One region of the Streptomyces sp. NPDC096132 genome, then DNA from elsewhere that is predicted to be linked to it. Evidence: riboswitches for the same ligand, from Rfam matches in the RefSeq annotation. Region 1 holds a riboswitch; each other region holds the start of a gene.
The links. A riboswitch is a leader RNA that binds a small molecule or an ion and turns the genes downstream of it on or off. The one in region 1 is predicted to bind thiamine pyrophosphate.

Region 1 (9,424 bases):
CGCCGCGACCGACGGCAGCATCCAGCCCCTTCGTCAGCCCGCGGGCAGTCGTGCCGCTGGGGCGATGGGGGTCCCCCCGCTCGAGCGAAGCCGAGAGTGGGGGAGGGTGGGCACGGACGGCACCCCGACAGCGCCGGGCAGCGCGGCCCACCCCCCAGCCCCGGCCGACGGCACCCACCCCACCCCGGACCACCAGCCCGACGCCCCGCCGCTCAACCCCACCGCGCTCCCCTGGGGCGCCGCCCTCCTGGCCACCGGCCTGGCCGTGGAGGGCTACGCCAGCCGTACCTCGACCGCCACCGACCTCCCCCTCCCCACCGGCCTCCCCACCGCCCCCACCGCGGTCCTCCTGGGCTGGACCCTCACCGCGATCGGCCTCGCCCTCGCCGGCCCCGGCCTCACCCACCTCTGTGGCCGCCTCCTGCAGACCGCCCGCCCCGGCGCCCTCCGTCTCCTCGCGGGCCGCGGCCTGATGCAGGAGGCCTCCCGCATCGGCCGCCCCCTGGGCGTGGTCTGCGCGGTCGCCTCGGGCGCGTACACGGTGGCCGCCCTGTACGACCCCGCGGACCCCTCCTCCGGCCCCCTCACCGCCCTCGGCGCCGCCGTAGTGGCGGGCTGCACGCTCGCCACGCTCCTCACGGCCGCCGTGGAGGCACGGCAGGCCCGCGCCGACACCACCGCCGCCCTGCTCCGCCTCGGCGCCCCCACGAAGACACTGCGCACCGCCGCCGCGATGCGCACCGGCGCGCTCCTGACCCTCTTCGTCCCGCTGACCCTCCTGGTGGCGGAGCTCGCGTCCCTCCCCCTGGCCCGCTGAAGAACTCGTACGAAAAAAGATCGCGCCCACCGATGAGTTCCGCGCGACCCCCCGGTCTACCCCACCGAACAGCACGAGCACGCACGAGACGCACACAGCGCACCGCACCCGATGGGAGAGCCCGATGACCACCCCCGCCTACCAGCAGATGATCTTCGTCAACCTGCCCGTGAACGACCTCGACGCCTCGAAGAAGTTCTTCACGGAACTGGGCTACTCGATCAATCCCCAGTTCAGCGACGACAACGCCGCCTCCGTGGTCATCAGCGACACGATCGTCGCGATGCTGCTCACCAAGCCGTTCTACTCGACCTTCACCAAGAAGGAGATCGCGGACGCCACGAAGACCAGCGAGGTCCTCGTCGCACTGAGCGCCGAGAGCCGCGAGAAGGTCGACGAGCTGGTCGACCGGGCGCTGTCGCTCGGCGGTTCGCCCAGTGGCCAGACGCAGGACATGGGCTTCATGTACGGCCGTTCCTTCGACGACCTCGACGGCCACATCTGGGAAATCGTCTGGATGGACCCGTCGGCCGTCGAGAGCTGACCGAACCCGGCCGGTCCGCCGTACGGCAGTGCCTAGCATGGGCGGGTGCATCCGACGACACCCGCCCAGCCGTTCGACGGTTCCCACGACCGTGAGATCGAGTCCCTCGCCGAGTTCGACGAGGTGATCCGCGACTTCGGCACCCTCTCCCCCTTCCGGATCCAGTCCGTCGACCTGACGGACCGTACGGACGTCCTGCTCGCGCTCGACACCTCGGCCGCCCTGTTCCTGGGCTGCCCGATGGCACCGGACGCCGCAGCCAAGGCCCGCGCCTCTGGCGCCCTGGTCTTCCCGCCCGTACCGGGTCTGTCCTTCGACCCGTACCGCGGATTCGTCTACACCCCCGACGAGTTGTTCGAGACCCTCGACGAGGGGTACGAGGCGACCCCGGACGCCCGCACCTACGCCTGGTTCCAGCAGACGAAGGCCGACGGCGACATCTTCGGCTCGATGCTCCGCTCGATCCACGACGACGCCGTCTCGGACGCGCTCGACGAACTCCTCGCCGATGCCCGGGTGGTGGGCGTGATGGGCGGCCACGCCATGGCGCGCGGCACGGACGCGTACGCCGGCGCGGCCCGCCTCGGCCGTGAACTCGCCCGCGCGGGGCTCACGGTGGCGACCGGCGGCGGCCCCGGCGCGATGGAGGCGGCGAACCTCGGCGCGTACGCCGCCCCGTTCGACGGCGGGATGCTGACCGACGCCCTGCGACTGCTCGCCAAGGCGCCGAAGTTCACGCCCTCGGTCACCGACTGGGCGCGGGCCGCCTTCGAGGTACGCGCGAACTGGCCCGGCGGCGGCCCCTCCGTGGGCATCCCCACCTGGTTCTACGGCCACGAGCCGCCGAACCCGTTCGCGGCGCACATCGCCAAGTACTTCTCCAACGCCACCCGCGAGGACGGCCTGCTGGCCCGCTGCAACGCCGGAGTGGTCTTCCTGCCGGGCGCCGCCGGGACCGTACAGGAGATCTTCGACAACACGACGCCCAACTACTACGAGTCGCGGGGCGAGCCGACGCCGATGGTGCTCGTGGACCGGGCGCACTGGACGGAACACCTGCCCGCCTGGCCGCTCTTGCGCAGTCTCGCCCGGGAGCGGTCGATGGAGTCCCGTATCGCCCTCGTTGACCGGATCGAGGAGGCTCCGGAGGCGTTGAAACGTCTCGGTGGTTAATAAGCGGGCAAAGCCAAGTCCTCAGAGGCCTCCCCGCATTGACACTTCTTATGGAACGCTTATAGACCTGTGAGTCTGCTGGGGATGGTGACGCACTCGGCATCACCGGGGGCGCCATCTCCCCCTCCACCCCCCGCAGTTGCGCTTCCCGTAAAGGACAAACGTGTCCCTTTCCCGCCGTACCGCCGCTCGTTCGGCGCGTATCCTCGGCGTCACCGCCGCCTCCGCCGCCCTCGCGTTCAGCGCCGCCGGCACCGCGCTGGCCTGTGAGATAGGCGACTTCTCCGCCGCTGCCGGCTGTGACGGCTCGAAGGGCGTCATCACCGTCACCGACAAGGACGCCTCGGGCGTCCCGGCCGTCGTGACCGTCTTCCTCGAGAACAACGGCGCCGACCTCCGGCAGGTCGGCGAGCAGACGGTCGAGGGCTCCAAGAAGGGCACCACGGTCACCTTCGCCGAGAACTGGGAGCCGAACGCCGTCTACCGGATCCACATCAAGGCCGTCAAGAACGAGAAGGTCCTGGTCGACGCGGACATCGCCGGCAACCTCACCACCCCGGCCGAGGCATGCAAGGCCGAGGAGTCCTCCTCCCCGTCCGCCTCCCCCTCGGAGTCGGAGTCGGAGTCCGGTACGCCGTCGGAGTCCGCCTCGACCCCGGCCGACACCGAGTCCCCGAGCCCGTCGGACTCGTCGGGCGACAGCGCGGCACCCTCCGCGAGCAACGCCCCGTCGCCCGCGGCCCAGGAGTCCAACCTCGCCGAGACCGGCGCCTCCAACACCGGTCTGATCGCCGGCATCGCGGCCGTGCTCGTCGTCATCGGCGGCGGCGCGGTCTTCTTCGGCCTCCGCCGCCGAGGCTCCGACAACCGCTGACCCACCCCCCAACACCAAGTGGCCCGCCCCACCAAGGGACGGGCCACACTGCGTGGCCGCGGGCGTCGTTCGGGCGCGGGTCGTCGTGGGCTGGTCGCGCAGTTCCCCGCGCCCCTTGGGGGTTGCACTCACGTCTGCCGCGCAGCTGCGGGTCGTAGCCGCCGCAACTGTCGTAGCTGCGGGTCGTTGCCGCCGTAACTGTCGTAGCTGCGGACAATCGTGCCGCTGGGGCGGCACGGGTGGGCGATGGGGGTCCCCCCGCTCGAGCGAAGCCGAGAGTGGGGGAGGCACCCCGGCAGCGCCGGGCCGCGCGCCCCACCCCCGCCCCGCACCAGAACGCCTAGCTCAGGAAGCCTCCAGCACCACAGCCTCGGCAGGGTCGAACACCACCCCCACCACACCACCCACCTCCGGCGCCTCCCGCAGCGCACACGCCGCCTCCAGCCTGGGCGCCCCCTCCGGCTGAAGGCGAACAGCGACATGCGTGCCCTTGAAGGTGCGCCCGAGGACCGTACAACGCAGCCCCTCGTCCGCCCCGGCCAGCCGCACCCCCGCAGGACGGACCAGCAGCATCCGCACCCCCTGCGGTGAACCGCCCGGCACCGGCACCTTGCCCCAGGCCGTGACCGCGACCTCGCCGGTGACGTTCGCCTCCACCACGTTCTCGAAGCCGAGGAAGCGGGCGACGAACGCGTCCGCCGGCCGCTGCCACACCTCAAGAGGCGTACCGGACTGCGCGATCCGCCCGTCCCGCATCACCACCACCCGGTCGGCGAGCGCGAACGCCTCGCCCTGGTCGTGGGTGACGGCGAGGACCGTCGTGCCCAACCGCCCGAACAGCTCCCTGAGTTCGACGACCAGCCGCTCCCGCAGCGAACGGTCCAGCTGACCGAGCGGCTCGTCGAGCATCAGCAGCCGGGGCCGGGGCGCGAGCGCCCGGGCCAGCGCGACCCGCTGCTGCTCACCCCCGGAGAGCGCGGCGACGGCGCGACGGGCGGCACCGGGAAGACCGACCAGGTCCAGCAACTCCCGTACCCGCTCGTCCTGTTCCTTCCGGGAGGCGCCGTGCATCCGCAGCCCGAAGGCCACATTGCCGCCGACGTCCCGCTGCGGGAACAGCTGATGGTCCTGGAACATCAGCCCGAGCTCCCGCCGGTGCGCGGGCACCCGCGCCTGGTCGCGCCCGTCGAGCGACACCCGCCCGGAGTCGAGGGGCTGCAGCCCGGCGACCGCCCGCAGCAGCGTCGACTTGCCGCTGCCGCTCGGCCCGAGCACACACACCACCTCGTGCTCGGCGACCTCGAGATCCACGGCGTCGAGCACCGCCCGCCCACCGAAGCGCACCGTCGCGGCGTCAAGGTCCAGCAGGGCCGATGCCATCAGAACTCCCCCGTCCGGTCGGTCCGCAGCCTCTCCAGCACCAGCAGGGCCACCGCGCACACCACCATCAGAATCGTCGACAGGGCCATCGCCTGCCCGTAGTTGAGCTCACCGGCCCGCCCGAGCAGCCGCGCCACCGCCACCGGCAGCGTCGGGTTGTCGGGCCGCGCGATGAACACGGTCGCGCCGAACTCCCCGAGCGACACCGCGAAGGCGAACCCGGCCGCGACGAGCAGCGCCCGCCGCACCATCGGCAGGTCCACCTCCCGCCACACCCGCCAGGGCGACGCCCCCAGCACCGCCGCCGCCTCGCGCAGCCGCTGGTCCACCGCCCGCAGCACGGGCAGCATGGTCCGTACGACGAAGGGGACGCCGACCAGCGCCTGGGCGAGCGGGACGAGGATCCAGCTGCTCCGCAGGTTCAGCGGGGGCTCGTCCAGCGCGATGAGGAACCCGAAGCCGACGGTCACCGCGGACACGCCCAGCGGCAACATCAGCAGCGCGTCGAAGCCACGGACGAGCCGTCCGGCGTCCCGGCGGGTGAGCGCCGCCGCGGCCAGCCCACCGATCACCACCGCGATGACGGTCGCGGCCAGGGCGTACTCCAGCGAGTTGCCGATCGCCTCGATCGGCGGGACCAGGAAGACATTGCCGTCCTCGCTGGTCAGCGCCCGGTAGTAGGCGAAGTCCGGTGCGTCCAGGGACCGCTGCACCAGCACGGCGAGCGGCAGCACCAGCAGCACGCCGATGCTCGCGAGCACCCCGGCCAGCAGTGCCCACTGCCCGGCCCCGCGCGGCCGCCGCGCGGTCAGGTTCGCGTCCACCAGCCGCAGCGCGGTCTCCCGCCGCCGTACGGTCCAGGCGTGTACGACGAGGATCGCGCCCACCGCCACGAACTGGACGATCGTCAGGACGGCCGCCGTGGACAGGTCGAAGATCTCGGAGGTCTGCCGGTAGATCTCCACTTCGAGGGTGGAGAAGGTCGGTCCGCCGAGGATCTGGACCACACCGAAGGAGGTGAAGGTGAAGAGGAAGACCATCAGCGCGGCCGCGGCCACGGCGGGCCCGAGGGCGGGCAGGGTGACCGTGCGCCAGGCCCGCAGGCGGGACGCGCCCAGCATCCGCGCGGCCTCCTCCTGCCGTGGGTCGAGCTGGCCCCACAGCCCGCCCACCGTCCGTACGACGACCGCGTAGTTGAAGAAGACATGCGCCAGCAGGATCGCCCACACGGTCGTGTCCAGCCGTACGCCCCACAGGTCGTCCAGGAGTCCGCCGCGCCCGACGAGCGCCAGGAACGCCGTACCGACGACGACCGTCGGCAGCACGAACGGCACGGTGACCACGGCCCGCAGCACCTGCTTGCCGGGGAACTCGAGGCGCGCGAAGACGTACGCCCCGGGCAGCGCCACCAGCAGGGTGAGCGCGGTGGAGGCGAGCGCCTGCCAGGTGGTGAACCACAGCACGTGCCGGATGTCGGACTGGGCCAGCACCTCCCCCAGCCGCCCGAACCGCCACGCCCCGTCGACCTTCAGTCCGCGCGCGACGATCGCGGCGACGGGGTAGGCGAAGAAGATCCCGAAGAACGCGACGGGCAGGACCATGAGCCCGAGCCGCGCCGCGCTTGGGGACCGCCGCTTCGCGGGGGTTACTTCAGTACGAGCGAGGTCCACGACTTGACCCACTGGTCACGGTGGTCGGCGATCTTCGCCGGGTCCATGGTCTCGGGGTCCTTGGCGGCGGGCCCGTACTGCGTGAACTCGGCGGGCACGCTCGCGCCCTTCAGCACCGGGTAGACGAACATGTTGAGCGGCATGTCCTCCTGGAACTCCTTGGTGATCAGGAAGTCGATCAGCGCCTTGCCGCCGGCGCTGTTGCGCGCGTTGCTCAGCAGCCCGGCGAACTCGATCTGCCGGAAGCAGGTGCCGGTCGCGACCCCGGTCGGGGCGGTGCTCGGCTTGGGGTCGCCGTAGATCACCTCGGCGGGCGGCGAGGAGGCGTACGACACGACGAGCGGCCGGTCGGCCCCCGCCTTCTTGCCGCCGGCGGATCCGCTGAACTCCTCGTTGTAGGCCTGCTCCCAGCCGTCGACCACCTTCACACCGTTGGCCTTCAGCTGCTTCCAGTAGCCCTCCCAGCCTCCCCCACTCTCGGCTTCGCTCGAGCGGGAGGTGCCCCCATCCCCGTACTGCGCGGCGGTACCGAGCAGAAAGCCGAGGCCGGGCGAGGACGTGGAGGCGTTCTCGGTGACGAGGAGGTTCTTGTACGCGGGCTTGACCAGATCGTCGTACGACGTGGGCGGGGCCAGCTTGTGGTCGGCGAAGTACTTCTTGTCGTAGTTGACGCAGATGTCGCCGTAGTCGATCGGTGTGACCCGGTGCTTGCCGGAGTCGAGCTGGTACTCGCTGCCGACCTGGTCCAGCCCCTTCGCCTCGTACGACTGGAACAGGCCGTTGTCGAGGGCGCGCGACAGCAGGGTGTTGTCGACGCCGAAGAAGACATCGCCCTGCGGGTTGTCCTTGGTGAGGACGGCCTTGTTGACGGCCTGCCCGGCGTCGCCGTCCGTGAGGACCTTGACCTTGTACCCGGACTCCTTCTCGAAGTCGGCGAGCACGCTCTTGGAGACGGCCCACGAGTCGTGGCTGACGAGGGTGACGGTCTTGGAGCCGGATCCCTCTCCCCCGGCGTCCGCGTCGCCGGAACCGCACGCGGACAGCGTGACGAGGCCGAGCCCTATGGCCGCGGCCACGATCGTCTTGGTGTGCACTGGATGTCCTCCTGGGGTTGGCCAGGAAGAGACGCGGCCCCGCCCGGACGACCCGGGCGGGGCACAACAGCTTGAGCGGTGACCGAACTTCCTACCCAGAATGACCTGGGCGAGGTTCAGAGGGTCTGCGGCCTGGTTGCCGCACTCTCAGCGCTGTGGCGCTCCCCTGTCGGAATATGAAGATGTGATGGCCTGGCCAGATTACCTCTCGGTGGCCGCGAGCTGACCACAGGCACCGTCGATCTCCTGACCACGGGTGTCCCGGACGGTGACAGGCACCCCGTGCGCCGCGATGGCCTCGACGAACGCCTTCTCGTCCTCGGGCCGGGAGGCGGTCCACTTGGAGCCGGGAGTCGGGTTCAGCGGGATGAGGTTGACATGCACGGGCTTGCCCCGCAGCAGCCGCCCGAGCCGGTCCCCACGCCATGCCTGGTCGTTGATGTCCCGGATGAGCGCGTACTCGATCGACAGGCGCCGTCCGGACTTCTCCACGTACTCGAACCCGGCGTCGAGGACCTCGCGCACCTTCCACCGCGTGTTCACGGGGACGAGGGTGTCGCGCAGCTCGTCGTCCGGCGCGTGCAGCGAGATGGCGAGCCGGCACTTGAAGCCCTCGTCGGCGAACCGGTGGATGGCCGGCACCAGCCCGACCGTCGACACGGTGATCCCCCGCTGCGAGAGCCCCAGCCCGTCCGGCGCGGGGTCGGTGAGCGCCCGGATCGCCCCGACCACGCGCTTGTAGTTGGCGAGCGGCTCCCCCATCCCCATGAAGACGATGTTGGAGAGCCGGGCGGGCCCCCCGGGCACGTCCCCGTCCCGCAGGGCCCGCATCCCGTCGACGATCTGGTGCACGATCTCGGCGGTGGACAGATTCCGGTCCAGCCCCGCCTGCCCGGTCGCGCAGAACGGGCAGTTCATCCCGCATCCCGCCTGCGAGCTGATGCACATCGTCACCCGGTCCGGGTACCGCATCAGCACCGACTCGACGAGCGTGCCGTCGAACAGCCGCCACAGCGTCTTACGGGTGGTGCCCTCGTCCGTCGACAGATGCCGTACGACGGTCATCAGCTCGGGAAGCAGCGCCTCCCGCAGCTTCTCCCGCGCCCCGGCGGGGATGTCGGTCCACTCCGCCGGGTCGTGCGCGTACCGCGCGAAGTAGTGCTGCGAAAGCTGCTTGGCACGGAACGGCTTCTCACCGATCTCCGCGACCGCTTCCTTCCGCTCGGCGGGCGAGAGATCGGCAAGGTGCCGCGGCGGCTTCTTGGCTCCGCGCGGCGCGACAAAGGTGAGTTCTCCGGGCTTAGGCATGGCCGTACCAGTGTCGCAGATCCAATCGGGTGACCCGATCGGAGCGACCCCGGCGGGTGCGCGGTCCACGCCGCCTCTCGCGCCGGCGGTACGCGGTCTACGCCATCCCGTGCTCCAGCCGGTTCTTCAGCAGTCGTTCGTTGAGCGGCAACTCCTTGCGGACCTGGTGGCGGACGACCAGGGGCAGCAGGACCTTGCCGATGCCCTTGCCCTCGAAGTCGAGTTCCATGGTCACGCGGGAGCGGCGGCCGTCGTCGAGCGGGTCGATCTCACCGTGGACGTGCCCGCGGATGGGGCCGTCGACGCCCTGCATGGCCCAGGCGTGCGGCGGGTCGTATTCGGTGTACTCCATGGTCATCGGGATGTCCCGGCGGCCGACGTGCCGGGTGACGCGTACCCGGGAGCCGACACCGACCGGCCCGGGGTCGAGCGGCTCGGCCGATACCGCGCTCGCCTGCCATTCGGGCAGGTGGGACGGGTCGATGAGGTACGCCCACACATCCTCGGGGCTGCGGTCGACGTCGATCGATTCGCGGAAGTCGGACATGACGCCCGCCCCCTTCC
Region 2 (9,424 bases), on a different contig from region 1:
TGGGCCATGCCCTCCTCGATGCCCTCCCGGCTCCCGCCGTGTGCTCGGCGAATGTCCGGAGAGATCTTCATCGAGCAGGAGATCAGACCGCAGAGCCACGTAGGCCGACCTATAGCTCTCCCTTAAATGCCGCCGGTCAGCCTCATTCACATAGCTACGTCCATCAATCAGGGGAATCAATCCCTGGACAACAGAAAATCCCTACGGATTGAGCCAGTCGCGATCCGGCCTGGCCAGCAAACGCGCATTGTTCAATGCGGCATGAAGCGGAAGAACGGTTTCACCCGTATATTCCACAAGCTCCCCAGTTTCCTCGCTGACCTGCCTCCTTGCAACGAGGGCCAACTGGGCCTTACCAGAGCCATCAAGGGAAAGAGGAAGCAGCAGTTGAATTTCCCCTCGATGGTACTGAGGAATCGCCGTTTTGTAATTTCTCATCAGCCGCTTGATGGCGGCATCCTTAGCTGCCATTGTAAATGCTAGCGCAAGTTGAGGGGACTTGCGATACTCGGCCGGATACCGGTCAATGTTATCCCGGATGAAGTGATCAGAGTCCAGCACCAAGTCTTTGCGCGGATCGAAAAAGAGAACTGACGGGTCGTCCCAGTATTTGGCCATCTGAGGTCGCGGACTAAACACACCGCTCACGCGGTTGTCACTTGCCTTCACCCAGTCGAAGAAGCGCCAAGAGCATCCATCATCCGCCGGGCTCTTGGCCACAAAGAACCCATAAATATCCTCTTGGCTATCCGTTACCAGGCCGGTATTGAATGCAGCATGAGAGATTCCACCTTTCAAGCCATAGGCGATCAGTCCGTCTTCAACGATCTTAGCGAAGGTGTACCTGATGTAGCTGATCAGGATCGGAAAACGAGCACTACCTCCACCCGGACCGTCACCCTCATCCCCTGAAGCAGGGCTCTGAAAATCCCACACTTCACGCTCCGCGAGAAGCGCGAGTTTCTCCCAATTAGAGTCGTGATAAGCTGAGAATTTCTCCCACGGCGCCCTCGGGTCAAGGCGCTTTACATGAATCGCCTGGAGCCCGCGCTCTGTCGGCTTAGCAAAGTACTCGACATCTTCACCTGCGATTAGCTCCGCACGTCCACTAGATGTCATGACGCTTGAGTGATGTACAAACACCAGATTCTCACTGGCCCCACCGGATACGCCTCGAATGAATCCGAATCCCTTGGCGAAGTCGAAGTTATCGACAACTCCCTGGATTCGCTGGGGTGGACTCTCCAACTCGACGACCCTGGGGTCCTTGCCAGGAACTGGCTCGGTACGGATCAATACCGGCTCGCCCTTCACCAAAGTGCGATAGCCGACTCCAGGAAGAACACTTCTATGAACGAAGGCCCTCGTCCCGTCCGGGACGTCGATCGACCCGAACCCCTTCTTGTCGTCGAACCAGGCAACAGTGGCTGCTCGCAGCTCGCTAGCGTCACTCATGGCCCAGTCCTACCGCATCCAGTCATGGTCTCGAAGCCGCTTTGTCAGGAAGGGCTCAGGATGCGGTCAAATCCCCTCACAGGCGATGTTCTACCTAGGTGGCGGGGTGCCCGCCAAGGACACCGATCGGTTCTGGCACCTCATCGAATCCGCGCGTCCTCCGCGGCCTCCACCGGCAAGTCCCTCGACGATGCTCTGCTGAGCCTGCTCACCGACCGTCGACCACTGGAGACCCTGAGTACGCGGCGCGATTCGACAAGGTGCACGACCGTCTGTACCGGTGGGACGCCTGGGCCGCCGCACACCTAATGGGCAGCGAGCGCCAGCCGCGATGACAGGGCTCGGTCCGCTCAGAGCAACCGCAGGTCGGGCAGATAGCCGATCAGGACCGTGACGCACACCGGCTTTCCCGTGCTTGCACGTCCCAGCCATACGGGATACATGCCGTCCCCGCCGGTATAGAAGGAGACGAGGTCACTGTCGGTCGCCTCATCCGTGGTGCGGATGTACCCGTCACTGATGCTCTCTCCTGCGTCGTCCTCCTGGTCCTTGAGGTAGCGCCGGTACTTGTCCGCGAGTACGTCCCACCCCGAGGCGTCAGCGAAGGACCCCGCAGCGCAGTCCGTGTCGAAGCCGAAGATCTCATCCTCACGCAAGAGCCTGAGGTCGTCCTCCTCGGTGAGCGCCAGCTCCCACGACCCGACCGGTTCTTCCCCGAGCAGCAGACGGACAGCGACTTCCTCCTCCACGGGGAAGCGCTCGTCCTCGTACTGGCTCTCATAGGCAACCACGGCAGCCTGCATGAGGTAGTCGCCCGGAGGGATCCGCTCGGACAGCTCACGACGAGCGCCGTGACCCTTGGTGAGGGGGTCCTGGACGACCAGCCTGCCGCTGGGCACACGAAGAGCCGCGATGTTCCGTATTGCGCTGACCGTCATCTCCGGCTCGAAGCTCGTCGCGATACGTGTGCCTGGCTCGAACAACTCCTTGAGGTGGGCTGGTCGGGCCGGACGCGGAGGCACCCAGAGAGAAGGTCGGCCATCGGTGACGCGGTCTACGCACCATGCCTCGGTCTCGCTCGCAGTGGCGTCCACAAAGTCCGGTTGCTGTCCCGGCGGCAGCGGTTTCGACAGGAGCAACTGCCTGACACCACATACGCCGAACCCCGATCTGTCATGCCATCGGTTCTCTTCGGGAATGTTCGCGGGCGTGTGGCGTGACGGTCCTCGCACCCCCTTCGGTTCGCTCACCTTGCGCCCTTTGCCTCCTGGAAGGAGGTCCATATAGGTACGCCCGGCGTCGGGGGCGAACTCGGTTTGCTCCTCGGTGTCATAACGCCATGCCCCAAGGCGGCGCAGGAACAGGCGGCCGGGTTCGAGCAGGCGCCAGTCCGCCTCCCTGGTCCGCCGTCCCTGATCGTCGTACGCCCATGCGCCCACGTGGGATTCACCCCAGGCCACCAGATGCACCTCGACTGGTGAGGTTCGGCCCTCCAGCCGGTGCACCATCACATAAGGCTTTCCCACACGGTCCCGTGCTTCGGCCGCGGCGGGCGAGAGCGGGTGGACCACGGTCCGGGAGGCCAGATCCCATCCCTCAGCGAAGGACACCTTCACCGTCTGCTCAGCATCCCGCATCACGCCTCCCGAGCTGCACCGATCATGCTCCTGCTGTTTCGAGGAACCATAAGGGCGGCATACGACAACCGGCGCTGCCATGGAAAGCAGTGCGACAGGCGGTACCCGGATCAGTCGACCGCGGGCACCGCCCGGAGCCTCAGTCCGCGAGCGGCAGATACACCCTGTTCCCGCTCGCCGCGAACTCCTTCGACTTCTGGAGCATCCCCTCCGCGACCTCCTCGGGAGACGCCCCCTCGGCCGCCGCACCACCGAACCGCTCTGTGATGCTTTGGCTGATCTTCATCGAGCAGAACTTCGGCCCGCACATCGAGCAGAAGTGAGCGGTCTTCGCGGGCTCGGCCGGCAGGGTCTCGTCATGGAACTCCCGTGCCGTGTCCGGGTCGAGGGCGAGGTTGAACTGGTCCTCCCAGCGGAACTCGAAGCGGGCGTCGGACAGCGCGTCGTCCCATTCCTGTGCACCGGGGTGCCCCTTGGCGAGGTCGGCTGCGTGGGCGGCGATCTTGTAGGTGATGACGCCGGTCTTGACGTCGTCACGGTTGGGCAGGCCCAGGTGTTCCTTGGGCGTGACGTAGCAGAGCATGGCCGTGCCCCACCATGCGATCATCGCGGCACCGATGCCGGAGGTGATGTGGTCGTACGCCGGCGCGACGTCCGTCGTCAGCGGGCCGAGCGTATAGAACGGAGCTTCATCGCAGATCTCCTGCTGAAGGTCGATGTTCTCCTTGATCTTGTGCATCGGGACATGGCCCGGGCCCTCGATCATGGTCTGTACGTTGAAACGCTTGGCGATCGTGTTGAGTTCCCCGAGCGTGCGCAACTCCGCGAACTGCGCCTCGTCGTTGGCGTCCGCGATCGAGCCGGGCCGCAGGCCGTCGCCCAGCGAGTAGGTGACGTCGTAGGCGGCGAGGATCTCGCAGAGTTCCTCGAAGTTCTCGTACAGGAACGACTCCTTGTGGTGCGCCAGGCACCAGGCCGCCATGATCGAGCCGCCGCGCGAGACGATGCCGGTCTTGCGGCCCGCGGTGAGCGGGACATACGGGAGGCGCACGCCCGCGTGGACCGTCATGTAGTCCACGCCCTGCTCGGCCTGCTCGATGACGGTGTCCTTGTAGATCTCCCAGGTCAGTTCCTCGGCCTTGCCGTCGACCTTCTCCAGGGCCTGGTACAGCGGCACCGTGCCGATGGGGACGGGGGAGTTGCGCAGCACCCACTCACGGGTGGTGTGGATGTTGCGGCCGGTGGAGAGGTCCATGACCGTGTCGGCGCCCCAGCGGGTCGCCCAGGTCATCTTCTCGACCTCCTCCTCGATGGAGGACGTGACCGCCGAGTTGCCGATGTTGGCGTTGACCTTCACCAGGAACCTCTTGCCGATGATCATCGGCTCGATCTCCGGGTGGTTGACGTTGGCCGGCAACACCGCGCGGCCCGCCGCGATCTCCTCGCGGACCACCTCGGGGGAAACGTTCTCCCTGAGGGCCACGAACTCCATCTCGGGCGTGATCTCTCCCCGGCGCGCATACGCGAGCTGGGTGACCGCCCCGCCGTCCCGGCCGCGGCGCGGCAGACGCGGCCGCCCCGGGAACACCGCGTCGAGATTGCGCAGTCCGCCCCTCGGCGAGGTGTGCTTGATGCCGTCGTCCTCGGGACGGACGGGACGGCCCGCGTACTCCTCGGTGTCACCGCGAGCGATGATCCAGTTCTCACGCAACGGTGCCAGGCCCCTGCGTACGTCCGTGTCGACGAGCGGATCGGTGTACGGGCCGGAGGTGTCGTACAGCGTGACCGACTGCCCGTTGGTGAGGTGCACCTGGCGGACCGGCACGCGCAGGTCGGGGCGAGTGCCCTCGACGTACCCCTTGTGCCAGCCGATGGACTTCCCGACCTCCTGGGACTTTTCGTCCTGAATGGAGGCAGGCGTGCGTGCGTCCTTGTTGGTCATGAGACCTACTCCCTACGCCGGCATTACCCGGTAACAGGTTCGGCGGTCGACGCAGCGGCTACCGTCTGCCGACGTTTCATGTGAAACATCACTCGGCTCAGTGACGTTCCACGTGAAACATCGCGAAGACGGAGGTCAGCGCCCTCTCAGCCCGGTGCTCCGAGCTCCCGCGTGTGCAAAGGTGGCACCACGCTAGCGTCATTTGTGGCGCGGTGAACAGTGGGCCTCTGCCGTTCTTGCGATGATCGGGCGGTGACCACGACACACCAGCCCCCGTATCCTCCACCCGAGCCGCCTCGCAGGCCCGGAGCCAGTGGCGGCCCCGGAAACGGTCCGGGAAACGGTCCTGGCGGCGGCCTCGGACACGGTCCTCTGGGTGCTCCTGCGAGCGCTCCTCGAAGCGGTCCCGCTCAGGGCCACGGCGACGACCGCGACTTCGGCGCCAGTCAGGTCCGTGAGCCTGGTCCCGGATACGGCCCCGGCCCGATGGGCCCGGGACCGGGCAGGGGTCACACGCCTCCCCCGCGTGAGGGATACGGCGGAGGTCACTGGCACCGCGACGGTTCCGGATACGTCGGGGATCACGGGCATGACTTCGACGAGGGATACGCCGGGGCCCACGAGCAGCGCAACGGTGCGGCTTACGGCCAGGGCCCCTCTCAGGGAGCCGGGCCGGGTGACGGCGGAGGCCACGGGCACGGGCACGGCCCCGGTGACGCTCACCGCGGCGGGCACGGGCACGGACCCGGTGACGCTCACCGCGGCGGGCACGGGCACGGACCCCATGACGTCCCCGGGGGCGGGCAGGGCGCCGGTTCGGGTGGCGGGCACGGGCATACGCATGGGCACAGCCACAGTCACGGCCCGGCCGCCCCTGTCTCCAAGCATCTGCGCAAGGTCATCGCGGCCATCCTCATCCCGTTCGCCGCGGCGGTCCTGGTCGGGCTCGTGGTGCTGTGGCCGGGCGGTGCCCCGGCGCACGAGCGCACCGGGGTCGGCTTCGACCGGCAGACCCAACAGGCCACGGTCACCAAGGTGGTGAGCGTGAGCTGCCAGTCGGTGAACGCCTCCGGTGGCACCTCGACCGGCGGCACCTCCACGGCCGAGGGCTCCTCCGCCGAACAGCAGGGGAACGGCACCTGCAAGAAGGCCACGATCCGCGTGGACACCGGCGACGACAAGGGCCGTACGTTCACCGAGATCGTCCAGCCGGACCAGTCACGGCAGTTGCACGAGGGCGAGAAGGTCGTGGTCGCCTACGAGCCCTCGGCGCCGAAGGACCTGCAGTACTCGGTCACCGATGTGAACCGCCGGGTCCCGATGGCCGTGTTGGCGCTCATCTTCGCGGTCGCCGTCGTGATCGTCGGACGGCTGCGGGGCGTCATGGCGCTGGTGGCCCTCGCCGCCAGCTTCCTGATCCTGAACTTCTTCATCCTGCCCGCGATCCTGCAGGGCTCGAACCCGCTGCTCGTGGCCGTGGTGGGGTCGAGCGCCATCATGCTGATCGCCCTCTATCTATGCCATGGCCTCTCGGCCCGTACATCTGTCGCCGTACTCGGCACCCTCATCTCGTTGCTGCTGATCGGTTTCCTCGGCTCCTGGTTCATCGACTGGGCCGCGCTCACCGGCAACACGGACGACAACACCGGCCTGATCCACGGCCTGTACCCGTCGATCGACATGAGCGGTCTGCTGCTCGCCGGCATCATCATCGGCTCGCTCGGTGTCCTCGACGACGTGACGGTCACCCAGACCTCCGCGGTCTGGGAGCTGCACGAGGCCAACCCGGCGATGGGCTGGCGCGGGCTGTACCGGGCCGGCATCCGTATCGGCCGCGACCACATCGCGTCCGTCGTGAACACGCTCGTCCTCGCCTACGCCGGTGCCGCGCTGCCGCTGCTGCTGCTCTTCTCGATCGCGCAGAGCAGCGTCGGCACGGTCGCCAACAGTGAGCTGGTCGCCGAGGAGATCGTGCGCACGCTGGTGGGTTCGATCGGCCTGGTGGCGTCGGTGCCGGTCACTACGGCTCTCGCGGCCCTCGTGGTCGCGGCCGACCGCCCGGACCCGGGAACGGCGGCCGCGTCCGTACCGGAGCCGGCTCCGGCGGCAGCAGGGGAGGCGGGTCCCGTCCAGCCCCGGGGTGGCCGGGGCAGGCGGCGCAAGCGCTGAGGGGGTGGGGCGCTCGAGTGGCGCCCCACCCTGGTGCGTGAAGGAGAGAAGAAGCGTTCCTGCGTGGCCACCCCCCGTGGCGAAGCGTTCCGCCACCGCTCGCCGCCGGCGGGTCAGCCGGTGCTCCGTTCCTCCGCCAGAATCCGGTCCAGTGCCTCGTCGAGATGCGCGTCGAAGTCGGCGAGAGCACCCTCCTGGCCCAACGGGACCAGCTTGTCCGTGCGGTCCAGGAAGGCCACCAGAGGGGCGGCCGAGGAACGGAACAGCGCCTGGTCGCCCCCCACCTGAAGGCGGATCAGGACCTCACCGAGCACATCGGGGTCCACGGGCGAGACCCGTACATCACCCTCCCCGCACGGCCTGCCCACCCCGTCGATGAGCAGCTCCCGCCCGAAAGCCCAGGTCACCGGGGCGTCACCGGGCAGATGGAAGGTGAGTCGTACGGCGTAGGGATCGCGCGACTCATAGCCCAGTTCCACCGGGATGCGGAACGAGAGCTCCTCGGACACGAGGAAGCTCATCATGACTTCTGCCTGAACTGCCTGTACGGACTCGCGCATCGCGTTACCCCGTCATTTGCCGTCGAATGGCCGGTAATCAACCCCTGACACTGCACCGCATCTTGCTGAACGTACACAACAGATCACAAGGAGTGAGTTTTCAGATACTGATAGAGATCGCGATTGACCCCAGCCGGCGACCGATCTCGCTCTGCAACTGCCGTGCCGCCGGGAGTAGCCGGTCGGCCTGATGGGCGGGCAGGGAGATGGCCATCGTCGCCGCCGTGGTGCCCACCGTGATCGGGATCGCGGCGCACACCGTGCCCAATGCGTATTCCTGCCTCTCCACGACCGGTTCCATGCGCCGCGTGCGCTCCAGGCGCCGCAGCAGGGTGTGGTCGTCACGCACGGTGTACGGGGTGATCGATTGCACCGGGTAGCGGTCCAGGTGATCGCGGCGGGCGTCCTCGTCCATCTGGGAGAGCAGACACTGGCCGATGGCGTGTGCGTGGGCGGTCTCGCGGAAGTCGGCCCACTCCTCCACCGCTGGGTTGCCGGGGGTGTCGGAGACGCACATGACCTCGATCTCGCCGCCGTGGTACCGGGCGTAGTACACGGGGACACCGATCGAATCGCGCCACTGGGCGAGGGTGTCGGCGACCGTGCTGCGACGTTTCTGCGCGGCCCCGCTGCTGCCCAGACGCTCGGCCGCCTCACCGAGGAAGAACAGCCCCTTGTCCCGGCGCAGATAGCCCTCGTACACAAGGGTGCGCAGCAGGTGGTAGGCCGTGGGGAGGGCAAGGCCGGTCTCGCGGGCCAGTTGCTTGGCCGGAGCTCCGCACTCGTGCTCGGCGACGGACTCCAGCAGGCGCATCGCGCGCTGGACGGAGCCGATGAGCGTCGCGGCCGGGTGCGGCTGTCGGGTCGCGGAGCCGGGCTGCTCGGGGAGGGCTGAGCTCGGCGGGCGTTGGTGCGGGGTCACGGGGGAACGCGGGGCGGGGGGTGCGTGGGATTCCGCGGAGGCGGTGTCAACCGGGGCCAAGGGGTCACTCCCAGAGCGCGAGGGGGCGGCCCGTGCGGGGAACACGGGAGGGGGGTGTAGGCCGCTCGCGGGGTTCTTCCCCGCGTCGAACTCCGGACTTTAACCGTCCCCCACCACTCGCGGCCGGGCCCTGCGGGAAACTTCCCCCGGCCGAGGGAACAGGCGATTCCTGTTACCGCTCAGGCGCCTCCCGCACCGCTCACCAGTCGCCGCGTGACGAGGAGCCCGCCATGAACTTCCGTACGACATAGATCAGTCCGCCGACCAGAGCCACGAAGATCAGCACCTTGAACAGCAGCCAGATCACGAAGCCGACGACGCTGGCTATCAGACCGCCGAACACGACCAGGGCGATGACCGGCACCGCCACCCACTTCACCCACCACGGCAGTCCCGCGAAGATCTCTCGCATCGCCTTCGTCCTTGTCCTCGTCGGTCCGGAACTCCTGTGAGTCCGGATGCTTCCGATGTCCTGCCGTCGATGCTAGATCCGCGAAGGGTGCCGGCGGGGGCCTCGCGCCCCTTGTCCTCCCCTGAACGATCCCCTAGGGAACCCCGAGGAGCGGGTCACGCCTCGGGCGGAGAGAACACCACCAGGACGCGCAGATCCTCGCTGATGTGATGGAACTTGTGGGCGACCCCGGCCGGGACGTAGACCACGCTGCCGCGCGCGACCTGG
Region 3 (9,424 bases), on a different contig from region 1:
GAGGAGTTCACGGCCCTGCCGTACACCACCGTCGTGGCCGACCTGCACTGCGTGACGAAGTTCAGCATGCTCGGCGCCGAGTGGGGCGGGGTCCCCGCCCGGACCATCCTGGAGATCGCCCCGCCCGCCGCCGACGTCACCCATGTGATGGTGTGGGCGGAGTACGGCTTCAGCTCCAATCTGCGCCTCGCGGACTTCGCCTCCGAGCGCACGATCTTCGCCACCCACAAGGACGGCGAGCTCCTCACCGCCGAGCACGGCTTCCCGGTCCGCCTGGTCGTCCCCCACCTCTACGCCTGGAAGGGGCCCAAGTGGGTCCGCGGCGTCGAGTACATGACCGCCGACCGCCGGGGCTTCTGGGAGGAGCGCGGCTACCACAACATCGGCGACCCCTGGCGGGAGCAGCGGTACTCCTACCAGGAGGAGCCCGGGGACGGCCCCGAGCTCTGAGTCCCGGTGCCCGCGCCGGTCAGTGGTGGTACTGGTGCACCACCGCGTGGCCCTTGCCGCGCCCGATCATCCACTTGTTGACCGGCGTGGTGAGAACGAAGGCGATGGCGAGGGAGATCACCAGCGCGCCCCAGAACAGCGCGTCGCCCAGTCCCGCGTCCATCGCGCCCGGCCAGAGCACGATCACCCCGTTGTCGACCAGTTCCATCACGGCGATCGACAGCGTGTCCGCGGCCAGTGCCACCCGGACGCCCGCCCGCAGGCCCACGCCCGCCCGCAGGACACCGCGCAGGGTGAGCGCGTAACCGAAGAAGAAGGCCAGGACGATCGCCAGCACCAGCGTCGGCGTGTTGCCCCAGCCGAACGCGGTGCCGACGACCATGCCGAGCACCTCGCCGATGGCGCAGCCGGTGAGGCAGTGCAGGGTGGCCTGGACTGCCGTGGCCCAGCTGCTGCCGGCGGCCGCCTCGTGGTGGTGGTGAGCGTGTGCCGCGTGCGCCTCGTGCTGCATGGGTGCCCCCAATGTCGGATGACGGTTCCTGCATCCACCAGGAACCGTATACCCCCTAGGGGTATTCCGGAACGGGCTGCATCTCGCGAAGTTTCTTCAGCCGCTCCACGTCGGCCGCGTGGCCCTCCTTGCCGCCGGGCGTCTCGATGATCAGCGGTACACCGTCCGTCGCCGGGTGGGTCATCAGCGCGCGGAACGGGTCCTCGCCTATGTGACCGGCGCCGATGTTGGCGTGCCGGTCCTTGTGGGCGCCGACCACGTCCTTGGAGTCGTTGGCGTGGATCAGCTTCAGCCGGCCCTCGCCGACGGTGTCCACCAGCAGATCGAGCGTCTGGTGCATGCCGGACGGGCCGGTCAGGTCGTGCCCGGCGGCGAAGACATGGCAGGTGTCGAGACAGACGCCGAGCTTCGGATGGGCGTCCAGCGCCTCGAAGTACGGCCCGAAGTCCCAGGTCCGGGAACAGAGGGAGGACCCCTGCCCGGCGGTCGACTCGAGCAGCAGGAACGGGTCGTCGTCGTGGGTCAGCTCGTCCAGCAGCGGCAACAGGTGCTCCCGCACCTGCCGCAGCGCCACCGACCGCTCCCGCCCGCCCGTCGCGCTCCCCGTGTGCACGACCACACCCAGCGCGCCGATCGCCCGTCCCCGGCGCAGCGAGTGCCGCAGGGACTCCACCGACTTCTCCACCGTCGCCTCGGTGTGCGACCCGAAGTTGATCAGGTACGGCGCATGGACGTACGCCGGGATCGACTCCGCCGCACAGGTCTCCCGGAAGGCCTCGTCCTGCGCCGGATTGCCGGCCGGGGTGGCCCAGCCGCGCGGGTTGGCGACGAACACCTGGACCGTCTCGGCGTTGAGGTCATGGGCGTACGACAAGCCCACGGAGTGCAGTCCGCCGGCCACGGGGACATGGCCGCCGACGGGGTTGCGGGAGGGGAAGGGGCGATTCTGACTCACCCGTTCAGGGTGTCATGCCCCGAGCCCCTCCCGGTCACCGGATGGTGATCGTGATCGTCGACCCCTTGGGCGCGGTCTCGCCGCCGTCCACCGACTGCTTCTTCACCGTGTCGCCGAACAGCCCGAGAATCCCTCGGTCCTCCTCGACCTCGAAGCCGGCCTGTTCGAGCGCGGCCTTGGCGTCGTCGACGCTGTCGCCGACCACGTCCGGGACCTCGACCATCTCCGGCCCCTTGGACAGGGTCAGCGTCACCGTGTCGCCGTCGGCGGCCTGGCTGTCCGCCTCCGGGGTCTGCGCCGCGACCTGGCCCTTGTCGAACTCGGAGTTGACCTGCTCGGCGGAGACCTGCACCTTCAGACCGGCCTCCTCCAGCTCGGCCTTGGCGTCCTCCAGGTCCTCGCCGGTGACGTCCGGCACGTCGATCGGGCTGCCCTTGCTGACGACGATCGAGACCGCCGCGCCCGCCCGCCGCTCGGTGCCCGCCTCGGGGGAGGTGCTGATCACGAAGCCCTTGATGACGTCGTCGCTGAACTCCTCGGTGACCAGCCCCGGCTCCAGGCTGTCCGACTTCAGCAGCTCCTTGGCCTTGTCCAGCCGGGAGCCCGTCACGTCCGGGACCTTCACGGTCTGCGGGCCGTCGGAGACGGTGAGCGTGACCGAGTCGTGCTTGCGGATCTTCGCGCCCGGCTCCGGGTCCGTACCGATGACGTTCCCGCGCTTGATCGTGTCACTGTAGGCGTGCTCGATCTTGCCCACTTCGAGGCCGGCCGCCTCCAGCCGCTGCTCCGCCTGGGCCTGGGACTGCGTCAGCACCGCCGGGACCTTGGTGAACTGCCCGGAGTTGATGTACCAGACGCCGGCGCCGACGCCGATCACCAGCAGGACGACGGTGACGAGGGCGAGCAGCCCGCGCGGGGGCCGTCCGGAGCGGCGCCGGGGCGGCGGGGGCGGGGGGCTCTGGAACCGGGAGGTGCGGTTGAGGGGGTCGTCGCCGGGCTCGTCCTCGTTGACCGGCAGCGGTCTGGGCACGGTCAGCGAGCGGGGGATGACGCTGGTGCGGTCCTCGGCGTTGTCGTGCGCCGCGGACACGGCCTGCGGCGGCAGGGCGTCCAGCTGCGCCTCGGTCAGCGCCCCGCGCGCGTCCCGTACCTGCCCGAGCAGCGCGACGGCGTCGTGCGGCCGGACGTCCCGGGTGCGGGCGGTGGCCGACGCGACGAGCTCGTCCAGCCCGAAGGCCAGCCCCGGCACAGCGGCGGAGGGCGGCGGAACGTCCTCGTGGAGATGCTTGTAGAGCACGATCGCCGGGGAGTCGCCGTCGTGCGGCTTCTCGCCGGTGAGCATCTCGTAGAGCACGACACCGCACGCGTACACGTCGACCCGGGGGTCGGCGGCGCCGGGCTGCTCGATCTGCTCCGGCGCGAGATACGCGACCGTCCCGAGGACGGCCCCGGTGGTGCTGGTCACGGTGTCCACCGACCGCACCAGCCCGAAATCCGCGACCTTGACCCGGCCGTCGTCCCCTATCAGCACGTTCTCGGGCTTCATGTCGCGGTGCACGAACCCGGCCCGGTGCGCGGCGCCGAGCGCGGCGAGCACGGGCTCCAGGATGTCGAGCGCGGCCCTCGGCTGCAGCGCCCCGCGCTCGCGCAGCACGTCCCGCAGCGTGCACCCGGCGACGTACTCCATCGCGAGATACACATACGACCCGTCCGCCCCCTGGTCGAACACCTGCACGACATTGGGGTGCGCGAGCCGCGCCACGGACTTGGCCTCACGGATGAACCGCTCGACGAACGCCCCGTCGGCCGCGAGCGCCGGATGCATCACCTTGAGCGCGAGCACACGGTCGAGGCGGGTGTCCACGGCCCGATAGACCGTGGCCATCCCGCCCACCGCGATCCGCGCCTCGACGCGATACCGACCGTCGAGCACCTGCCCGACCAGAGGGTCCTGAAGGGTCGTGTCCACGCAGCGAGTCTACGAGCCACGACTGACACCACCCCGACTTCCACCCCTTCGGAGCAGGACTGCAGCCGACCTGTGACGCGAACCACGCCCCGAGGGACGGGGGCGCGCAGGCCCGGGGCGCGCCCCTCGGGGCGTGGTTCGCGGCGGGGCGGGAGTGGGCCGGCGGTCAGAAGGCGGGGCGCTCGGGGTCGAGTGCCGCCAGGCCCTCCGCGGGAGACGACGCCTCGGCGAAGTAGCGGCGGGGGATCCGGCCTGCCAGGCGGGCCAGCCGACCCGCCTCGACACCGGCCCGCATGGCCGACGCCATCCGCTCGGGATCCGCCGCCCGCGTCACCGCCGACGCCAGCATCACCCCCGCACACCCCAGCTCCATCGCCAACGCCACGTCCGACGCCGTACCGGCCCCCGCGTCCAGAATCACCGGCACCCGCGCGTGCTCCACGATCAGCTGGAAGTTGTGGGGGTTGCGGATCCCGAGGCCGGACCCGATCGGCGACCCCAGCGGCATCACCGCCGCGCACCCCACGTCCTCCAGCTTCCGCGCCAGCACGGGGTCGTCGTTCGTGTACGGCAACACCGTGAACCCGTCGTCCACCAGCGTCTCCGCCGCCTCCAGCAACTCCACCGGATCCGGCAGCAGCGTCCGCTCGTCGGCGATGACCTCCAGCTTGACCAGATCGGTCCCGAGCGCCTCCCGCGCCAGCCGGGCGGTCAGCACCGCCTCCCCGGCCGTGAAGCACCCCGCCGTGTTCGGCAGCACCCGGATGCCCAGCCGCTCGAGCACCGACAGCACCGAACCCCGGACAGTGGGGTTCACCCGCCGCATCGCGACCGTCGTCAGCTCGGTCCCGGACGCCACCAGCGCCCGCTCCAGCACCTCCAGGCTGGGCGCACCCCCCGTACCCATGATCAGACGGGACGAGAAGGACGTACCCCCGAGGACGAAGGGATCGTCGGCCACGGCGCTCAGCCTCCCTGCACGGCGGTGAGGACTTCCACGCGGTCACCCTCGGAGAGGGCCGTGGCGGACCACTCCGCGCGCGGGACGACCGTCTCGTTCAGCGCGGCGGCCACCCCGGTGGGCGCCGGCGTCAGGGAGCGTACGACGCTGTCGAGGGCCGTACCGGGAGCGACCGCCCGCCGCTCCCCGTTCACCGAGATGTTCATGCGGGCTGCTCCAGGAGGGACGCGGCACCGAAGCGCCGGGGCGTGAAGGGACGGGCCTCGTCGGGAAGTTCACCGGTGGCCAGGGCGTGCGCCAGCGCGTCGCCGGTCACCGGTGTCAGCAGCACCCCGTTGCGGTAGTGCCCGGTGGCCAGCAGCAGCCCGTCCAGCTCCGTCGGCCCGAGCAGCGGCGCGTTGTCGGGGGAGCCCGGCCGCAGTCCCGCGTGCGTCTCCGTCAACGGCAGTTCCGTGATCCCGGGCACCAGCTCGTGGGCGTCGCGCAGCAGCTCGTACACGCCCCCCGCCGTCACCGTCGTGTCCCAGCCCAGCTCCTCGCTCGTCGCGCCCACGACCAGCTCGCCGTTCTCCCGCGGCACCAGGTACACCTGGCTGCCGCGCACGACGGCCCGCACGGTACGGCTCAGGAACGGCCCGTACCCGGGCGGCACCGTCAGCCGCAGCACCTGCCCCTTCACCGGCCGCACCGGGGGCAGCACGTCCTCCGGGACGCCCGCCAGCCGCCCGCTGAGGCTCCCCGCCGCGAGCACCACCTGCCCCGCCCCCAGGGCCGTACCGTCACCCGTCACGACCCCCGCGGCCCGCCGGCCCACGACGGACAGCCGCTCGGCCCAGGCGCGGTGGAAGACCACACCCGCCCGCTCGCAGGCGGCGACGAGCGCGTCGGCCAGCCGCCGGGGGTCGACCTGGTGATCGCCGTCCACCCGCAGCCCGCCCCGTACGCCGGGCGCGAGCATCGGCTCCAGGCGCCGGCACTCCCGTCCGGTGAGCCACTCCGACTCCAGCCCCGACCGCGCCTGCAGCGCGTGCAGGTCCCGCAGATGGGCGCGGTCGTCGGCGTCCAGCGCGACCGCGAGCGTGCCGCACCGGCGATAGCCGAGGTCCAGCCCGGTGACCTCCGTCAGCTCGGCCGCGAAGTCCGGATAACGGCGGGCGGAGGCGAGGTTCAGGCCGAGCAGGGTCTGTTCGCCGTGGTGCAGTTCGGTGACGGCGGCCAGCATCCCGGCCGCCACGCGCGCGGCCCCGCCGCCCGGCTCGGGGTCCACCACCGCCGTGGCGAACCCGCGCTGTGCGGCCCGCCACGCCGTGACGAGCCCGATGATCCCGCCCCCCACGACCAGGACGTCGGATGTACGTGTACGCGACATGGGCGTCCAGCCCCTCCCTTCGCCGGCATGACCCGGATCAGGTTCGTACGGTCGGAGGCCGGCCAGCCTCCCTCTCAGCCCGGTGCGTCCGGGCTCCCGCGAGTGCTCTACGTTGGCCACACCCTAGCCCGTGGTTCCGCGCCTCTGTAAAGGGAGCCTTTCGTCATGCCGCGCTCGCTCGACGGTCTCGTCCTCGCCCCCGTCGCCGACCAGGCCCCGGGTCAGGTCGGCACCCGCACCCGCTTCACCTACCACGAGCGGGACGGCGTGATCTGGGCGGACTACGCGGGCGGCGACGTCGTACGAGGACATCTCGTGGGTACCCGGGAGGGGGACCGGCTCGACTTCCGGTACGTCCAGCTCAAGCACGACGGCACGACGTCCTCGGGGCACTGTGTCTCGACCGTCGTCGAACTGTCTGGGGGTACCTCCCAGGCTTTCGGCTCTGGGGGAGGGCGGGTGCGGCTGGAGGAGACCTGGGCCTGGGAGTCGCAGGAGGGCAGCGGTACGAGCGTTGTGGAGCAGGTCACGGCGCACGACGGCTGACTGACAAATCGTCAGTTGTCTATGGTGATCAGGTGAGTGAGCAGAGGCGGGAACCAGACGGTCGGGCGGGGCGGCGCGTGGTCGTCGTCGGTGCGGGCATGGCCGGGGTGCAGACCGCGGTCGCCCTGCGCGAACAGGGCTTCGACGGCACCGTGACGCTGATCGGCGCCGAGCCCCACCAGCCCTACGACCGGCCCCCGCTCTCCAAGGCCGTCCTGCTCGGCAAGGCCGAGGGCTCCGCCTTCGACGTCGACTTCGAGAGCCTCGGCATCGAACTGCTGCTCGGCCGCGAGGTGCTGGGCCTGCGCCCCGCCGTCCACGAGGTGGACACCGAGGCCGGGCCCGTCCCGTACGACGTCCTCGTCCTCGCCACCGGCGCCGAACCGATCCGGCTGCCGGGCGCCGAGGGCGTGCCCGGCGTCCATCTGCTGCGCACGCTGGACGACGCCGAACGGCTGCGGCCCGTGCTCGCCCGGCAGCACGACATCGTGGTCGTCGGGGCCGGCTGGATCGGCGCCGAGTTCGCCACCGCCGCGCGCGAGGCCGGCTGCGCGGTGACCGTCGTGGAGGCCGCCGACCGGCCCCTCGCCGGCGCCCTGCCGGCCGAGGTCGCCGCCCCGATGGCCTCCTGGTACGCCGACAGCGGCACCGCTTTGCGCACCCACGCGCGCGTGGAGCGTGTCGAGTCCGGCGCGGTCGTCCTCGACGACGGCTCCCGGCTGCCCGCCGGCGCCGTCGTGGTCGGCATCGGCGCCCGCCCCGCCACCGCCTGGCTGGCCGGCTCCGGCGTCGAGCTGGGCGCGCACCGCGAGGTCGTGGCCGACAACCGGCTGCGCACCTCGGTGCCGGACGTGTACGCGGTCGGCGACTGCGCCTCCTTCCCCTCGGGCCGCTACGGCGAACGGCTCCTCGTCCACCACTGGGACAACGCCCTCCAGGGCCCGCGCACGGTCGCCGCGAACATCCTCGGCGCGGCCACGGACGAGCCCCCGGTGGTCTACGACCCGGTGCCGTACTTCTGGTCCGAGCAGTTCGGCCGCTTCGTCCAGTACGCGGGCCACCACGCGGTGGCCGACCGCATGGTGTGGCGCGGCGACCCGACGGGCCCGGCGTGGAGCGTCTGCTGGCTGCGGGAGGACCGTCTGGTGGCTCTACTGGCGGTAGGGCGCCCACGCGATCTCGCCCAGGGCAGGAAGCTGATCGAGACAGCACGCCGCATGGACCCGGAGGCTCTGTCGGACCCGGCCCGCCCCATGAAGAACGCGACCGCGGTTCCCTAGGGGCGCGGGGCTGTGACATGAGCGGCTCCGCCGCGTGGGCGCGACCAGCCCCCACGGCGCCGCACCCGAAGAACGACCCATCGCGGCCCGCCCGGACATGCGCCTACCCTTGACCCCGTGACCGAGATTGACGCAAAGACCGATGCTCTCGTCCCCGCCTGGCTCACCGTGCCCGACATCGCGGAGATGCTCGATGTCGACGTGATCCGCGTCCGGCAGCTGATCAAGGAGGGTCAGCTCATCGCCGTACGCCGGGGTGAGAACCGCGCGCTGCACGTCCCCGCCGCCTTCATCGACGGGGACAAGGTCGTCAAGGGCCTCACCGGCACCCTGACGCTCCTGCGGGACGACGGCTTCACCGACGAAGAGATGCTGGAGTGGCTCTTCACGCCCGACGAGAGCCTGCCCGGCACCCCCGCACAGGCCCTCAGCGAGAATCGCGGTACGGAGGTGAAGCGCCGCGCCCAGGCGCTCGCCGTCTGAGGCAACCAGTACCGACACAACGGGGGACACCGATGACCGACACCGCCCGCGCCCGTCTCGCGGACGCCCGGCTCTACCTGTGCACGGACGCCCGCACCCGCGAGGGTGACCTCCCGGAGTTCCTGGACGCGGTCCTCGCGGGCGGCGTCGACATCGTGCAGCTGCGGGACAAGGGCATGGAGGCCGCCGAGGAACTGGAGCACCTGAAGGTGTTCGCCGAGGCCTGCGCCCGGCACGGCGGACTCCTCGCGGTCAACGACCGGGCGGACGTCGCCCACGCCGCCGGTGCCGGCGTCCTCCACCTCGGCCAGGGCGACCTGCCGGTCCCCGCGGCCCGCGCGATCCTCGGCGACGACGTCCTCATAGGCCGCTCCACGCACGCGGAGGCGGAGGCGGAGGCCGCCGCCGTCCAGGAGGGCGTGGACTACTTCTGCACCGGCCCCTGCTGGCCCACCCCCACCAAGCCCGGCCGGCACGCCCCCGGCCTCGGCCTGGTCCGGCACACGGCCGCCCTGGGCACCGACCGCCCCTGGTTCGCGATCGGCGGCATCGACCTCGGCAACCTCGACGAGGTGTTGGAGGCGGGCGCCCGCCGGGTCGTGGTCGTCCGGGCGATCACCCGGGCGGACGATCCGGGTGCCGCGGCGGCGGAGTTCGCGAAGCGACTGCGCAACCTCTGACGCCTCCGAGGCCCCAGGGGGTTTTCGGTCGGAACACCTGTCCGAAGGGTGGACAACAAGCCGACAATTCGGGCAAATATCCGGCATTCGGTTGGGTGACCGTCGGCCCCTGGTTAACCTGCGGGTATGGCCCTCGGAACCGCATCCACCAGGACGGACCGCGCACGCACCGTGCGCGACATCCTGGCGACCGGCAAGACGACCTATTCGTTCGAGTTCT

Region 2: linked by a shared signal. The riboswitch ahead of thiC (phosphomethylpyrimidine synthase ThiC) and the one ahead of ACIRF9_RS34430 (thiamine ABC transporter substrate binding subunit) in region 1 are both predicted to bind thiamine pyrophosphate.
Region 3: linked by a shared signal. The riboswitch ahead of thiO (glycine oxidase ThiO) and the one ahead of ACIRF9_RS34430 (thiamine ABC transporter substrate binding subunit) in region 1 are both predicted to bind thiamine pyrophosphate.

What each region holds. Positions count from the first base shown of each region.
Region 1 is NZ_JBIWGA010000017.1:166,034-175,457, forward strand. Features, by position in the region: gene ACIRF9_RS34400 (hypothetical protein) at 1-817, shown strand, start outside; gene ACIRF9_RS34405 (VOC family protein) at 942-1,361, shown strand; gene ACIRF9_RS34410 (LOG family protein) at 1,407-2,534, shown strand; gene ACIRF9_RS34415 (LAETG motif-containing sortase-dependent surface protein) at 2,698-3,408, shown strand; gene ACIRF9_RS34420 (ABC transporter ATP-binding protein) at 3,754-4,788, opposite strand; gene ACIRF9_RS34425 (ABC transporter permease) at 4,788-6,458, opposite strand; gene ACIRF9_RS34430 (thiamine ABC transporter substrate binding subunit) at 6,434-7,552, opposite strand; TPP riboswitch at 7,623-7,730, opposite strand; gene rlmN (23S rRNA (adenine(2503)-C(2))-methyltransferase RlmN) at 7,754-8,860, opposite strand; gene ACIRF9_RS34440 (SRPBCC family protein) at 8,958-9,407, opposite strand.
Region 2 is NZ_JBIWGA010000014.1:253,946-263,369, forward strand. Features, by position in the region: partial or broken gene ACIRF9_RS31065 (thiamine biosynthesis protein ThiC) at 1-95, opposite strand, end outside; gene ACIRF9_RS31070 (DUF3825 domain-containing protein) at 202-1,455, opposite strand; gene ACIRF9_RS31075 (DUF4241 domain-containing protein) at 1,806-3,092, opposite strand; gene thiC (phosphomethylpyrimidine synthase ThiC) at 3,232-5,034, opposite strand; TPP riboswitch at 5,027-5,215, opposite strand; gene ACIRF9_RS31085 (YibE/F family protein) at 5,521-7,203, shown strand; gene ACIRF9_RS31090 (SsgA family sporulation/cell division regulator) at 7,317-7,763, opposite strand; gene ACIRF9_RS31095 (IclR family transcriptional regulator) at 7,864-8,685, opposite strand; gene ACIRF9_RS31100 (DUF5326 family protein) at 8,945-9,157, opposite strand; gene ACIRF9_RS31105 (cupin domain-containing protein) at 9,313-9,424, opposite strand, start outside.
Region 3 is NZ_JBIWGA010000002.1:441,511-450,934, reverse strand. Features, by position in the region: gene ACIRF9_RS06415 (sulfite oxidase-like oxidoreductase) at 1-450, shown strand, start outside; gene ACIRF9_RS06410 (DUF4396 domain-containing protein) at 470-961, opposite strand; gene ACIRF9_RS06405 (deoxyribonuclease IV) at 1,017-1,916, opposite strand; gene pknB (Stk1 family PASTA domain-containing Ser/Thr kinase) at 1,951-3,885, opposite strand; gene ACIRF9_RS06395 (thiazole synthase) at 4,052-4,846, opposite strand; gene thiS (sulfur carrier protein ThiS) at 4,852-5,052, opposite strand; gene thiO (glycine oxidase ThiO) at 5,049-6,215, opposite strand; TPP riboswitch at 6,213-6,325, opposite strand; gene ACIRF9_RS06380 (hypothetical protein) at 6,381-6,761, shown strand; gene ACIRF9_RS06375 (NAD(P)/FAD-dependent oxidoreductase) at 6,794-8,041, shown strand; gene ACIRF9_RS06370 (Rv2175c family DNA-binding protein) at 8,159-8,524, shown strand; gene thiE (thiamine phosphate synthase) at 8,557-9,204, shown strand; gene metF (methylenetetrahydrofolate reductase [NAD(P)H]) at 9,331-9,424, shown strand, end outside.